One region of the Micromonospora sp. NPDC047465 genome, then DNA from elsewhere that is predicted to be linked to it. Evidence: riboswitches for the same ligand, from Rfam matches in the RefSeq annotation. Region 1 holds a riboswitch; the other holds the start of a gene.
The links. A riboswitch is a leader RNA that binds a small molecule or an ion and turns the genes downstream of it on or off. The one in region 1 is predicted to bind thiamine pyrophosphate.
Positions count from the first base shown of each region.

Region 2: another riboswitch for thiamine pyrophosphate. It lies ahead of thiE (thiamine phosphate synthase); the one in region 1 lies ahead of ABZ793_RS22840 (ECF transporter S component).

Region 1 covers NZ_JBEYTP010000026.1:84,474-91,992, forward strand. The annotation lists gene ABZ793_RS22835 (ABC transporter ATP-binding protein) at 4-1,419, opposite strand; gene ABZ793_RS22840 (ECF transporter S component) at 1,530-2,120, opposite strand; TPP riboswitch at 2,193-2,298, opposite strand; gene ABZ793_RS22845 (permease) at 2,498-3,496, shown strand; gene ABZ793_RS22850 (TIGR03943 family protein) at 3,493-4,302, shown strand; gene ABZ793_RS22855 (alpha/beta fold hydrolase) at 4,332-5,162, shown strand; gene ABZ793_RS22860 (SIS domain-containing protein) at 5,233-5,982, shown strand; gene ABZ793_RS22865 (DUF6328 family protein) at 6,140-6,643, shown strand; gene ABZ793_RS22870 (acyl-CoA dehydrogenase family protein) at 6,948-7,519, shown strand, end outside.
Region 2 covers NZ_JBEYTP010000025.1:94,743-102,261, forward strand. The annotation lists gene ABZ793_RS22370 (methyltransferase) at 342-947, shown strand; gene ABZ793_RS22375 (ATP-binding cassette domain-containing protein) at 989-2,668, shown strand; gene ABZ793_RS22380 (aldo/keto reductase) at 2,702-3,664, shown strand; gene ABZ793_RS22385 (DUF559 domain-containing protein) at 4,026-4,451, opposite strand; gene ABZ793_RS22390 (hypothetical protein) at 4,448-4,933, opposite strand; TPP riboswitch at 5,056-5,164, shown strand; gene thiE (thiamine phosphate synthase) at 5,159-5,785, shown strand; gene thiO (glycine oxidase ThiO) at 5,779-6,933, shown strand; gene thiS (sulfur carrier protein ThiS) at 6,924-7,124, shown strand; gene ABZ793_RS22410 (thiazole synthase) at 7,129-7,519, shown strand, end outside.

The DNA.
Region 1 (7,519 bases):
TGGTCACGGCCGCTCCAGGGTGACGCGCCGGTCGGCCAGAGCGGCCACGAACTCCGGGTCGTGGGTGACGGCGACCAGGCCGTGCCCGGCGTCGCGCAGCTCGGCGAAGAGGTCCACCAGTTCCAGCCAGGTCCGCCGGTCCTGGCCGAAGGTGGGTTCGTCGCAGACGAGCAGGCGGGGCGCGGTGGCCAGGGCCGTCGCCACGCTCAGCCGCCGCGCCTCCCCACCGGACAGGGTGTACGGGTTGGCCGCGGCGAGCTTCGTCAACCGCAGCCGGGACAGCAGGTCGTCCACGGTGGACCGGACCGCCGCCTCGGGCTGGCCGGTGCGGCGCGGGCCGAGGGCCAGCTCGTCGAAGACGGTGGTGGCGACGAACTGGTGCTCCGGGTCCTGGAAGACCGAGCCGATCCGCCGGGCCAGCGCCGGGGCGCGCCAGCGGTGCGGGGGAGTGCGGGCGTCGGAGCCGGCCAGCGCCGCCGTCGCCACGACCCGGCCGGCTCCCGGCTTGAGCAGCCCGCCGAGCAGCAGCGCGAGGGTCGACTTTCCCGCTCCGTTCGGGCCGAGCACGGCGAGCGCCTCGCCGGCGCGTACCGCCAGGTCGACGGCGGCCAGCCGGGGCGGCAGGCCGAGCCGGTCGGCGGTGAGCAGCAGGTCGCCGGCCGGCGCGGTGGCGTGGCGGGGCGGCACGGGCCGGCCGGGCACCCAGACGCCCGCGGCGGCGAGCGCGTCGCCGTGGGCGCCGAAGACGGCCTGCGGCGTGCCGTCCGCGCGGACGCCGCCGCCCGGTTCGAGCACGACCACCCGGTCGACCAGCGGCATCGCCTCGGCGACCCGGTGCTCGACCAGGATCAGGGTGGTGTCGGCGTCCAGCGCGCCGGCCACCGCCGCGCGGACCAGCGCGGCGCCGGTCGGGTCCAGGTTGGCGGTCGGCTCGTCGAGCAGCAGCAGCCCGGGCCGCAGGGCCAGCACCCCGGCCAGGGCGAGGCGTTGCTGCTCGCCGCCGGAGAGGGCCGCGGTGGGCCGGTCCCGGTGGTACGGGAAGCCGACCCGGGCCAGCGCCTCGTCGACGCGGGGCCAGATCTCCTCGGCGGGGACCCCCCGGTTCTCCAGCCCGAACGCCACGTCGTCGCCGCTGCGGGCCATCACGAGCTGGGTCTCCGGGTCCTGGAAGACGATGCCGACCCGTTCCCGGCCCTTTCGGGGGTCGAGCCCGTCGATCTCGACGGTGCCCTCCTGTTCGCCCGAGTCCTCGGGCAGCAGCCCGGCCAGCGCGGCGAGCAGGGTGCTCTTGCCGGCGCCCGACGGCCCGAGCAGCAGCACCCGCTCGCCCGCCTCGACGCGCAGGTCCACCCCGCGCACGGCCCACGCCCGACGCCCGGCGTGCCGCCACCCGAACCCCCGCAGCGTCACCGCCCCCACGCCGTCCCCCTTCCGGCCCACGCGCGGGCGTCGACCATGAGGTTGGCGGCACCCACGGAGATCCACGTCGCCGTCCACCTCATGATCAACTCCGATTCCGGTGGTGCGGGTCAGACGGCGGCGCGTTCGCGGCCGGCGGGGAAGCGGTCCAGGACGCCGGTGCCCGCCAGGGCGCGGGTGAGGGCCCAGCCGCCGGCGCCGGCGACGGCGGCGGCGCTGACGACGGTGAGCAGGGCGTACGGGACCCGGTAGCTGCCGAGCGCGTAGTCGACGTTCCACACGAAGAAGTCGAACAGCGCCGCGCCGAGGCCGGTCAGCGCACCGGCGAGCAGCGCGGTGGGCAGCCGGAACGAGCGGTACCGGAACGCGGCGAAGGCCACCTCGGCGCCGAGCCCCTGGATGAGGCCCTGGACGATGGTGATGCCGCCCCACTCCGAGCCGAGCAGCGCGGAGACCGTCGCCGCCACCGCCTCGCAGAAGAGCGCCGCGCCGGGCTTGCGGATCACCAGGCCGCCGAGCACGGCCGGGACCAGCCATACGCCGTACATGATCGCCTGGCCGGCCGGGAAGAAGGCGAACGCCGGGTCGACGGCCCGCCACAGCAGGCCCCAGGCCCAGAAGATGACGCCGAACGCCACCGCGATCACCGCGGCGATGACGACGTCGAGTGTGCGCCACCGGGTGGTCGTGTTGTCTCGCATGATTGCTCCCAGTCCTGAACGCGAACCAGGAGAAGACGCACGCCGCGCCCGGTGTGGCCGGACGGCGGCGCGGCTGGAGGTCGACCGAACTCCCTGCGCTGGCATTACCCAGATCAGGTTCGAGGGTCTGCGGGCGGTGCCCGCACTCTCAGCGCTGTGCGCTCCCCTGTCGGATGTGAAGTTGTCGCGCCGACGCTAACACCTTTGAAGATCATCGGGCAAAGTGATCTTTCCGCTGGTCACCCGCGCGTTCGCTCGATCTCGTCGGTTCCGGCCGGTACTCTCGGGCGGCCACTGGCGGAATCGGCGGAGGAAACCACGTGACATCCGAGGTTGACCGCTCCGTGCCGGATGGGCGCACCCCGGGGGCGGTCGGTGTGGCCGCGCCGGGCGGACCACCGCACGAGCCGGCCGGCGGCGGGAGCGCCTGGCGGGTCGGGTCGGTCGAGGTGCTCGCGGGCCTGCTGGTCCTGCTGGTCGTCTTCCGTGAGCCGCTCGCCGGGGCCCTGTCCGCGCCCCGGCTGCAGACCTGGACCACCGTCTTCGTCTCGGTCATGGTGCAGGCGGTGCCGTTCCTGGTCTTCGGGGTGGTCCTCTCCGCCGTGATCGCGGTCTTCGTGCCCCGGTCGTTCTGGGCCCGGGCGCTGCCCCGGCACCCCGCGCTCGCGGTGCCCGTGGCGAGCGCGGCCGGCGTGGTGCTGCCCGGCTGCGAGTGCGGGTCCGTGCCGATCGCCGGGTCGCTGATCCGGCGCGGGGTCACCCCGGCCGCCGCGCTGGCCTTCCTGCTCGCCGCCCCGGCCATCAACCCGATCGTGCTCACCGCCACCGCGGTGGCCTTCCCCGACGCCCCGGAGATGGTCCTCGGCCGCGGCGTCGCGAGCCTGGTCGTCGCGATGGTGATGGGGTGGCTGTGGCTGCGCCTCGGCCGGGCCGACTGGATTCGGCTGCCGCGCCGGCCGGAGCTGGACGACGGCCCGCGCGGGCGGGCGTTCTGGGCGGCGGTCCGGCACGACGTCACCCACGCCGGCGGGTTCCTGGTGGTCGGCGCGGCGGCCGCCGCCACCATCAACGTCGTCGTGCCCGAGCGCTGGTTGCAGACACTCGCCGAGGACCCGGTGCTCTCGGTGCTCGCGCTGGCCGTGCTCGCGGTGCTGCTCTCCCTCTGCTCGGAGGCCGACGCCTTCGTGGCCGCCTCGCTGTCGCAGTTCTCGCTGACCGCCCGACTGGTCTTCCTGGTGGTGGGGCCGATGGTCGACCTCAAGCTCATCGCGATGCAGACCGGCGTCTTCGGCCGTCGGTTCGCGCTGCGGTTCGCCCCGGCCACCTTCGCGGTGGCCGTCGCGGTCGCCGCCGCGACCGGGGCGGTGCTGGTGTGAACCGGCAGGCGCAGGCCGTCGTCCTGCTGCTGCTCGGGGGCGCCGTGGTCCGGGCCAGCCTCACCGACCTCTACCTGCGCTACGTCAAGGAGGGGCTGCGCCCCTTCCTGGTCGCCGCGGGCCTGCTGCTGGTCGTCGCCGCGGTCATGACCCTCTGGTACGAGCTGCGTCCCGCCCTCCGGCGCGCCGCCGCGCCCCCGACCGCCGGCGGAAACCACGACCACGCCGACGGGGAGCACGACCACGCCGACGGGGAGCACGAGCGCGCCGGCCGGGACGAGGCCGCCGACCACGGGCACGGCCACCCCGAGCCGCGGATCGGCTGGCTGCTGATCCTGCCGGCGCTGGGTCTGCTCCTGGTCGCCCCGCCCGCCCTCGGCTCGTACGCGGCCGGGCAGGCCGGCACCGCGCTCTCCGCCCGGCAACAGCCGTCCGACTACCCGCCCCTGCCCGACGGCGATCCGGCGCAGGTCAGCGTGCTCGACTACGCCTCGCGGGCGCTGTTCGACCGGGGCGCGTCGCTCGGCGGGCGCCGGGTCCGGCTGACCGGTTTCGTCACCACCGGCCCCGACGGCCGTTCGCTCCTGGCCCGGATGGTGCTCTCCTGCTGCGCGGCCGACGGGCGGCCGGTCAAGCTGGGCCTGACCGGCGCCGCCCCCGAAGGGCTCGCCGACGACACCTGGATCGAGGTGACCGGCCGCTACAGCGACCGGATCGCCCGGGACCCGGTCAACGACGCCGAGATCCCCTACCTCGACGTGGAGTCCTGGCGGCAGGTGCCCACCCCCAAACGCCCGTACGAGTGACCCCGCCCGCCCTGGGTAGGCTGGCGATCATGCGGATCGAGGCGCGCGGGCTCACGTTCGACGTACGCGTCGGCGGTCCCGAGGGTGGCGCGCCCGTCCTGCTGCTGCACGGCTTTCCCCAGCACGGCGGGGAGTGGGACGACGTCGTCCCGCCGCTGCACGCCGCCGGCCTGCGCACGTACGCGCCGGACCAGCGCGGTTACTCGCCGGGCGCGCGGCCCGAGGCGGTCGAGGCGTACCGGATGCCGGAGCTGGTGGCCGACGCGGTGGCCGTGCTGGACGCGCTGGGCGTCGACGCGGCGCACCTCGTGGGGCACGACTGGGGCGCGGTGGTGGCCTGGGACCTGGCCGCCCGCCACCCGGAGCGGGTCCGGACGCTGACCGCGGTCTCCGTGCCGCACCCCGCCGCGATGGCGCACGCGCTGGCCGAGGACCCGGGGCAGAAGGCGCGCTCGGCGTACATCGTGCTGTTCCGCAAGCCGGGCAGGGCGGAGAAGGCGCTGCTGGCGCTGGGCGCGACCGGGCTGCGCCGGATGCTGCACGGGGTCGGCGACGACGAGCGGGTGGCCGCGTACGCGGACCCGATGCGCGAACCCGGCACGCTGACGGCGGCGCTGAACTGGTACCGGGCGATGTCCCGGCGGGACATGGCGGCCACCGGGCCGGTGCCGGTGCCGACCACCTTCGTGTGGAGCGACCGCGACATCGCGATCGGCCGGACCGTGGCCGAGGCGTGCGCCGGCCACGTGAGCGCCGACTACCGCTTCGTCGAGCTGCCCGGGGTGAGCCACTGGATCCCCGACGAGGCGCCCGCCCCGCTGGCCGAGGCGATCCTGGCCCGGGTGCGGGGCCCGGCCTGACCGGTGCGGCCTCGCCCCGCCGGGTGGCCGGGCGGTCCCGACGGACGTACGACATGGACGGAGGAGAGACATGACGGTGAGTGCCGAGGACTACCTGGCCGTGGTGACCGAGACGATGCAGCGGGTGGCCACGAGCCAGCGCGAGGCGGTGGGGCGGGCCGCCGACCTGATCGCCGACGCGGTGCGTGCCGACGGGGTGGTCCACGCGTTCGGCACCGGCCACTCGGAGGCGCTGGCGATGGAGATCGCGGGCCGGGCCGGCGGGCTGGTGCCCACCAACCGGATCGCCCTGCGGGACCTGGTGCTGGTCGGCGGCGCGCCGGCCGACGTGCTCGGGCCGCTGCTCGAACGCGATCCGTCGGTGGCGCACCGCCTCTACGAGCTGGCCCCCGTCAGCCCCGGGGACGTCTTCGTGCTGGCCTCCAACTCCGGCGTCAACGGCGCGATGGTGGAGTTCGCGTCCCTGGTGAAGGAGAAGGGGCACGGGCTGGTCGCGATCACCTCGGCGCAGCACTCCGGGCGGATGACCTCGCGCCACCCGTCGGGGCGCAAGCTCGCCGACGTCGCCGACGTGGTGCTCGACAACGGCGCCCCGTACGGCGACGCGACGCTGCCGCTGCCCGGCGGCGGCGCGGTCGGCGCGGTCTCGTCGATCACCGCGGCGCTGCTGGCGCAGCAGATCACGGTCGAGGTGGTGGCCCGGCTGCTCGCCGCGGGGCAGCGGCCTCCGGTCTACCTGTCGGCCAACATCGCCGGCGGCGACGAGCACAACAACGCCCTGGAGGCCCGGTACGCCGGCCGGATCCGCCGCGGCTCCTGAGCGGAGCGGGCCGGCGTCCGCCGGGCACTCCCGGGCGGCCCGCTCGTCCAGCCCGCGCGGGCGACGTGAGCCGGTTTCGCGGCTCCGTCGGTGGGGCATCAGCGTTGCTGCCGACGGGCGCACCCCGTCGGCAGTACCGTCTGACCGGAGGTAGCCCGTGTCCAAGGAAACCGAGCGGCAGCGCTGGCAGCGCAACTTCGCCGACCTGTTGCAGGAGCTGCGGGTCGCGCAGACCGGCGTGCAGATCCTCTTCGCCTTCCTGCTGACCCTGCCGTTCAGCAACGGGTTCACCAGGACGAGTGGTTTCCAGAAGGACGTCTACATCGTCTCGTTGCTCGCGGCCGCCGCCGCGACCGCGATGATCATTTCCCCGGTGGCGTTCCACCGCGCGCTGTTCCGGCAGGGCCGCAAGCCGGAGCTGGTCCGGTTCGCCCACCGGATGGCCAGCGCCGGCCTCGCCTTCATGCTGATCTCGATGGTCAGCGCGGTGCTGCTGATCACCGACTTCGTGCTGGACCGGGGCGTCGCCCTGCTGCTCAGCAGCGCCACGGCGATCTGGTTCCTCACCTTCTGGGTGTTCCTGCCGTTCGCCCGGCGCAACTGGGGCGAGGACGACATCGACGACGAGGACGACGACCCGCGGCACCTACCCGGCGACTGACCCGGGTCGACGAAACTCGATCTTTACCGAACGCTACCCCTGGGTAACACCCGGGGGTAGCGTGCTGTTTGTCGAGCACGTCGACGCAGCCGGACCGAGGTTCGAGGGGGCAGCCGTGACCACGACGCAGAACAGCCGACCCACGCCGGACGGATCCGGCGCCGACCAGCCCGCGAAGGACACCGAAGGCGTGCCGACGGCCGCCGTCGACCGGCCCGCACCGCATGAGGGCGCGGCGGCCGGCGCCGGGCAGGCCGCGACGGTCGCCGCCGGGGGCAGGCCGACGGCCGGCGCGGCCGGGCCGCTGCCGAAGGAGGCGGGACAGGTCTCCGAGAAGGAGGCCCGCCAGGTCGCCGAGGCGGCCCGCGAGTCCTCGTGGGACCGACCCAGCTTCGGCAAGGAACTCTTCCTCGGCCGCCTCCGACTCGACCTGATCGACCCCTGGCCGCGCCCGGACGAGGCGGACGTCGCCCGGGCCGACGACTTCCTCGGCCGGTTCCGCGAGTTCCTCACCTCCGAGGTGGACGGGGCGGCCATCGAACGGGACGCGTCCATCCCGGACGACGTGTTCCACGGCCTGGCCCGGCTCGGCGCGTTCGGCATGAAGGTCGACCGGTCGTACGGCGGGCTCGGGCTCAGCAACCTGCACTACTGCCGCGCGCTCATGCTGGCCGGCTCGGTCAGCCCGGCGATCGGCGCGCTGCTGTCGGCGCACCAGTCCATCGGGGTGCCGCAGCCGCTGAAGATGTTCGGCACCGCCGAGCAGAAGCAGCGCTTCCTGCCCCGCCTCGCCGCCGGCGAGGTGTCCGCGTTCCTGCTCACCGAGCCGGACGTCGGCTCCGACCCGGCCCGGCTGGCCACCACCGCCGAGCCGAC
Region 2 (7,519 bases), on a different contig from region 1:
GCGCGGGGGACACCGGGGCCGAGGCGCGGACCGGCTCCGGCTCGGCGGGGGGCGGCGCGACCCGGTTGGGCCGGGGCAGCGACGGCGTCGGGAAGCGGGACGGGGAGGGGCCGGCCGGCGGACCGGCACCGAGCACCGAGCGGCCGGACCGGGGCTCCGGGTACTCCATGAATGCTTCCTCATCGGACTCGTACCGATACACCATGTCGCCCAGGGTAGGAGGCATTGTCCCTTTAGGGGGTAATAACGGGAAATTGGGTGCCTGAGTATTTCGTGTCGTGCTGTGTCCGCTCCTCGGCCCCGGACCGGCCGGTGGCGAGGGCGGTGCGAGAATTGCCGGCGTGACCGGCGACCACTACTTCACCGCTGCACCCGCGACTGCCGCCCACCCGCGTGAGGTCGAGTTCGCCGTCGCCGGCCGCGACTACACCCTGACCTCCTCCGGTGGGGTCTTCTCCGCGGCCCGCCTCGACCCCGGCACGGCGGTGCTGCTGCGCAAGGCGGAGCTGCCGCCCGCCGACACGGCCGGCGCCCTGCTCGACCTCGGCTGTGGCTTCGGGCCGATCACCTGCGTGCTGGCCACCTCGGCGCCGTCGGCGACCGTCTGGGCCGTCGACGTCAACGAGCGGGCCCGGGAGCTGACCGCCGCCAACGCGGCGCGGGTCGGCGCGGCCGACCGGGTACGCGTCGCCGCGCCGGACGACGTGCCCGCCGACGTGACGTTCGCCCAGCTCTGGTCCAACCCGCCGATCCGGGTCGGCAAGGACGAGCTGCACCGGATGCTGCTGCGCTGGCTGCCCCGGCTCGCCCCGGACGGCGTCGCCTGGCTGGTGGTCGCCCGCCACCTCGGCGGCGACTCGCTGCACCGCTGGCTGGCCGACCAGGGCTGGCAGGTCGAGCGGCACGCCAGCCAGAAGGGCTACCGGGTGCTGCGCGTCACCCGGTAATTGGTTGGGCCGCCCGGCGGGTGCTCGGGCAGGATGCCGGCGTGGGATACGTGGACGTGGCAGCCGTCGGGCATCTCCTCCCCGACGGGCGGGAACTCTTCACCGACGTCTCGTTCCGGGTCGGTGAGGGCGCCAAGGTGGCCCTGGTCGGGCCGAACGGCGCCGGCAAGACGACGCTGCTGCGGATGGTCGCCGGCGACCTGCCGGTGAAGACCGGCGCGATCGCGCGGGCCGGCGGGCTGGGCGTGATGCGCCAGTTCATCGGCATGATCGGCGACGAGTCCACACTGGCCGACCTGGCGCTGTCGCTCGCCCCGCCGGCGCTGCGCGACGCCGGCCGCCGGCTCGCCGAGACCGAGGCGGCCATGCGGGCGGCCGAGGTCCGCGGCAAGTACAGCACCGCCGCCGGCAAGGCCCAGCTGGCGTACGCGGACGCGCTCGCGGCCTGGGGCGAGGCCGGTGGGTACGACGCCGAGGTGCTCTTCGACACCGTCGCCACCATCGTGCTCGGCCTGCCGTGGGACGGCGCCCGGGAGCGACCCGTCCGGACCCTCTCCGGCGGCCAGCAGAAGCGCTTCGCCCTCGAACTGCTGTTGCGCGGCCCCGACGAGGTGCTGCTCCTCGACGAGCCGGACAACTTCCTCGACGTGCCGGGCAAGCGCTGGCTGGAGGGGCGGCTGCGCGAGTCGGCCAAGTCGGTGCTCTACGTCTCGCACGACCGGGAGTTGCTGGCGCACACCGCCGACCGGGTCGTCGCCGTGGAGGGCGGCAGCGCCTGGGTGCACCCCGGCGGCTTCGCGAGCTGGCACTCCGCGCGCGTGGCCCGGCACGCCCGCCTCGACGAGCTGCGCAAACGCTGGGACGAGGAACACCAGAAGCTGCGCGAGCTGATGCTGATGTACAAGCAGAAGGCCGCGTACAACGACGGGATGGCCTCGCGCTACCAGGCCGCGCAGACCCGGTTGCGCAAGTTCGAGGAGGCCGGGCCACCGCCCGTACCGCCGAAGGACCAGGACATCCGGATGCGCCTGACCGGCGGGCGGACCGGCAAGCGCGCGGTGGTCTGCGAGCAGCTGGAACTCGACGGCCTGACCTACCCGTTCGACCTGGAGATCTGGTACGGCGACCGGGTGGCGGTGCTCGGCGCCAACGGCACGGGGAAGTCGCATTTCCTCCGGCTGCTCGCCCGCGGCGGCAGCGACCCCGACCCGGCCAACGGCCCGGTCGACGGCGCGGCGGCGCTCGCGCCGGTCGCGCACGACGGGGTGGCCCGGCTCGGCGCGCGGGTGCGCCCCGGGCACTTCTCGCAGACCCACGACCGGCCGGAGCTGATGGCGAAGACCCTCGTGGAGATCCTCTGGCGGGGGGACGACCACCGGGCCGGCATGGACCGGCACGCGGCGATGGCGGCGCTGTCCCGCTACGAACTGGCGGGGCAGGGCGACCAGCGCTTCGGCACCCTCTCCGGCGGGCAGCAGGCGCGGTTCCTGGTGCTGCTGCTGGAACTGTCCGGCGCGACGCTGCTGCTGCTCGACGAGCCCACCGACAACCTCGACCTGGCGTCGGCGGAGGCGCTGGAGGCCGGACTGACCGCGTTCGAGGGAACTGTGGTCGCGGTGACCCACGACCGCTGGTTCACCCGCTCGTTCGACCGGTTCGTCCTCTTCCGCGGCGACAACGAGGTGGTGGAGACCCCCGAGCCGGTCTGGGACGTTGGCTGAGGCGTCCCCGGGCGGCGGACCGGCCGGCATAGGGTGGATCTCGTGACTGAGATGACCTACCGCCGGTTGGGCGACTCCGGGCTCGTGGTGTCCGTCGTCGGCATCGGCTGCAACAACTTCGGCCGCAAGCTCGACCTCGACGGGACCCGGGCGGTGGTCGACGCCGCGCTGGACGCCGGGATCAATTTCTTCGACACCGCCGACATCTACGGCGAGCCGCAGGGCGGCTCCGAGGAACTGCTGGGCCAGGCGCTCAAGGGCCGCCGCGACGACGTGGTGGTGGCCACCAAGTTCGGCATGGACATGCACGGCCTCAACGGCCCCGACTTCGGCGCCCGGGGCGCGCGGCGCTACATCGCCCGCGCCGTGGAGGCGTCGCTGCGCCGGCTCGGCACCGACCACATCGACCTGTACCAGATGCACGAGCCCGACCCGGGCACCCCGATCGACGAGACCCTCGCCGCGCTGGACGACCTGGTCCGCGCCGGCAAGGTGCGCTACCTGGGCAACTCCAACTTCGCCGGGTGGCAGATCGCCGACGCGGACTGGGTGGCGTCGTCCAACGGCCGGTCCCGGTTCATCAGCGCGCAGAACCACTACAGCCTGCTGGAGCGCTCCGTCGAGGCCGAGGTGGTGCCGGCCTGCGAGCGGTTCGGCCTCGGGCTGCTGCCGTTCTTCCCGCTGGCCAACGGGCTGCTGACCGGCAAGTACAAGCGCGACCAGGCCCCGCCCGCCGGCAGCCGCCTCGCCGGAGGCGGCCGGTACGCCCAGCGCCTCGCCGCCGCCGACTGGGACACCATCGAGGCGATCGAGGCGTACGCGAACGAGCGGGGACTGTCGATGCTCCAGGTGGCCATCGGCGGGCTGGCCGCCCTGCCGGCGGTGACCTCGGTCATCGCCGGCGCCACCACGCCTGAGCAGGTGCGCTCCAATGCGGAGGCGGGCGCCTGGCAGCCCGCCGACGAGGACGTCGACGCCCTCCGCGCCATCCTCTGACCCACCCCGGCACCGCCCCGGGCACCGCGTCGCGATGCCCGGGGCGGTGTCGACGTCCATCCGTCCCCGCGCGCGCCTCGCGCCGCGCGGGCTCGGTGGAACGCCATGGGTGTCACCCGGCCCCGCAGACACCCACCACGTTCCACCGAGCGTCGGGTCGCATCGCGCACGGCGTGCCGCCGGCCGTGCGCGGCGGCGGCCCGACGCGTGCCGGATGCTCAGCGGGTGGAACGTCGTGGGTGTCACGGGGGAGGCGGAAGACGCACACCATGGTGCTCCGCCGCTCTGGCGCGCCAGCTCGCCGGTCAGGAGCCGGGAGGGCGTCGGTGTGAGGAGCGGGCCGGGGCAGGGGCGGGGCGGGTCAGGGGGCGGGGTGGCGCTCGCGGAGGGCCTGGGCGACCAGGGCGACGGTACGGTCGGGGTGCCGGAGCACGTCGTCGGCGGTGAAGCGGAGGACGACCCAGCCCACCGCGCGCAGGGCGTTGAGGCGGGCGACGTCCTGTCGGAAGTGGGTGCGTTCGCGGTGGTGGTCGCCGTCGTACTCCACCGCGACGCGCAGCCCCGGCCACGCCAGGTCCACCCGGCCGACGAAGCGGCCCGCGGCGTCGCGCACGTCGTGCTGAGCGGTCGCGGGCGGCAGCCCCGCGTCGAGCAGGAGCAGCCGGAGGCGGGTCTCCATCGGCGACTCGGCCAGCGGCTCCGCCAGCGCCAGTACCTCTCGCAGTAAGGGCAGGCCGGGCCAGCCGGGCCTCGCGTCGGCGTATGCGCGCAACGTGGGCAGCTTCACCACCCGGCGGTGCAGCAGCGCGTCGACGGCGACCAGGGCCTCCTCCCGGGGGGGCCTGGCGGCCCAAATCGAAGGCGCTGCGCAGGGCAGTGGTGACGGGCAACCCCGCCGAAGCGGGTGCGGTCGGACTCCGGCACCACCGACCGGGTCACCCGCAGCCGCGGGTGCGCGCGCATCCGCGCGGCGCGCGGCAGCAGCACGGCGACCGGCGTGTCCCGGTCGAGAAGGTCGACGCCCCAGAGGTACGCGGCGCTGCGGCCGGCGATCACCCCGCCGGTCGGCAGCGCCAGCGCGACCGCGTCGCACCACATCCGGTGGTCGTCCGCCCGGTAGCCGTCCCGGTGCACGTGGACGTCGGGGAGGAGCCGCCGCCAGGACCGCCCGCGCAGCATCGTCCAGGTGAGTAGGCCGTCGGCGACGGCGGCACTGCCCAGGAAGGGGCGGAACGCCAGGCGTGGGGGAACTCGGGCGAGGGAGGGCATCCGGACAGCATGGCGTGACCGCGTGGTCACGCGCCGCCCCGATCGTCGGCTTCGGACGGTCGGTGTGAAATCCGCGTCCCGCCCTTGGCGGATCCGGCGATCCGTCGTACGGTGACACGCGCAAGTGACCCACGGGAGCCCGGTGCACCGGGCTGAGAGGGGGGCTGAGAGCCCCCGACCGTCGAACCTGATCCGGGTAATGCCGGCGCAGGGAGGAGTGTTGCCGTGCCGTCCCTTGGGCGACTGCATCTGATCACCGACACCCGACCCGGGCGGGATCCGCTGGCCGTGCTGCGGGCCGCCCTCCCGGTGGCCCGCGCGGAGCTGGTCGTGCAGGTCCGCGTCAGCGACGACGCCACCGACCGGGAGGCGTACGACCTGGCTCGCCGGGTGGTCGCGCTCTGCGCGCCGTACGACGTCCCCTGCCTCGTCAACGACCGGCTGCACGTGGCGCTGGCGGTGGGCGCCGCCGGCGGGCACGTCGGCGCGGCGGACCTGCCGGTCGGGGCGGCCCGCCGGGTGCTCGGCGCGACCGCCGTGCTCGGGGCCACCGCCCGCGAGCCGGGGACGGCCGCCGAGGCGGTCGCCGCCGGAGCCAGCTACCTGGGCGTGGGTCCCTGCCACGCCACGAGCACCAAGACCGGCCTGCCGGCGCCGATCGGGCCGGCCGGGGTGCGCGCCGTCACCGCCGCCGTGGACGTGCCGGTGGTCGCGATCGGCGGGGTGACCGCCGCGAACGCGCCCGCGCTGCTGGCCGCCGGGGCGTACGGGGTGGCGGTGGTGGGGGCGCTGTCCGGGGCGGCCGATCCGGCCCGGGCGACGGCGGAACTGCTGGGAGCGCTGGGGTGCTGAGCCGGCCGGACGTCGCCGTGGTGGGGGCGGGACCGGTCGGGCTGGCGATCGCCTGGCGCTGCGCCTCGCGGGGGCTCCGCGTCGTCGTGCACGATCCCGCCCCGGGCTCCAGCGCGTCGCACGTCGCCGCCGGGATGCTCGCCCCGGTCGCCGAGGCGTACTTCGGCGAGCACGAGCTGACCGGGCTGCTGACCGCCTCCGCCGCCCGCTGGCCGGCCTTCGCCGCCGAGCTGACCGCCGCCGCCGGCGTGGACGTCGGCTACCGGACCGAGGGCACGCTGATGGTCGGGCTCACCGCCGACGACCTGGCCGAGGCGCGCCGGCTGTGGGCGTACCAGCAGGGTCTCGGGCTGCCGGTGACGCCGCTGCGCCCCTCGGCGCTGCGGGACCGCGAGCCGGCGTTGGCGCCCCGGGTGCGCGGCGGTGCGCTCGCCGCCACCGACCACCAGGTCAACCCGCGCCGGCTGGTGCCGGCGCTGCGCACGGCCGCCGAACGGGCCGGCGCCACGCTGGTGCCCGCCGCCGTGCGCCGGCTCTCCGACGTGGACGCGCGCGTCACGGTGGTGGCGGCCGGCTGCGGGGCGGCGGCCCTGACCGGGCTGCCGGTGCGGCCGGTGAAGGGCCAGGTGCTTCGGCTCCGCGCGCCCGGCGGCGGCGCGCCGGGCTTCCGGCACGTCATCCGGGGGTACGCCGACGGCGAGCACGTCTATCTCGTGCCCCGCGACAGCGGGGAGGTGGTGGTGGGCGCCACCGTCGAGGAGCGCGCCGACACCGACGTCTCCGCCGGGGCGGTGCTGCGCCTGCTCCGCGCCGCCGTCGACCTGCTGCCGGAGCTGGCCGAGTACGACCTCGTCGAGACCCTCGCCGGCCTGCGCCCCGGCACCCCGGACAACGCCCCGATCCTCGGCCCGCTGCCCGGCCGGCCGGGCGTGCTCGCCGCCACCGGTCACCACCGGCACGGCATCGTGCTCACCCCCCTCACCGCCGACCTGATCGCCGACCTGGTCGTCACCGGTAAGGCGGACCCGATGCTCGCCCCCTTCACCCCGGACCGGTTCGCGCCGGCCGCCACCGCCGATCCGGCCGGCACGGACGCCGACGGCCGCTCCGGCGCCTTCGCACCCGAGGAGGAGCACACGTGGAACTGACGGTGAACGGCGCCGGGCGCAGCCTGCCCGGCGGCTCGACCGTGGCGGACCTGGTCCGCGCGGTCACCGACCAGCAGCGCGGCCTCGCCGTCGCGGTCAACGGGGAGGTCGTGCCGCGTACCGGCTGGCCGGCGACCGTGCTGCGCGACGGCGACCGGGTCGAGGTGCTCAGCGCCGCCCAGGGCGGGTGACGCGGTGAGCCTCGATCTGGGCGGCGTGCGCCTCACGTCCCGGCTGATCCTCGGCACCGGCGGCGCGGCCAACCTGCGCGTGCTGGAGGACGCGATCCGCGCCTCCGGCACCGAACTGGTCACCCTGGCCCTGCGCCGCGTCGACACCGCCCCCGGCACCGCCGTCGGGCTGCTGGACCTGCTCGACCGGTGCGGGGTGCGGCTGCTGCCGAACACCGCCGGCTGCTACACGGCGGGCGAGGCGGTCAAGGTGGCCCACCTGGCCCGGGAGGCGTTCGGCACCGACTGGGTGAAGCTGGAGGTGATCGGCGACGAGCGCACGCTGCTGCCCGACGGGGTGGAGCTGTTGCGCGCCGCCGAGGAACTCGTCGCGGACGGGTTCGTGGTGTTGCCGT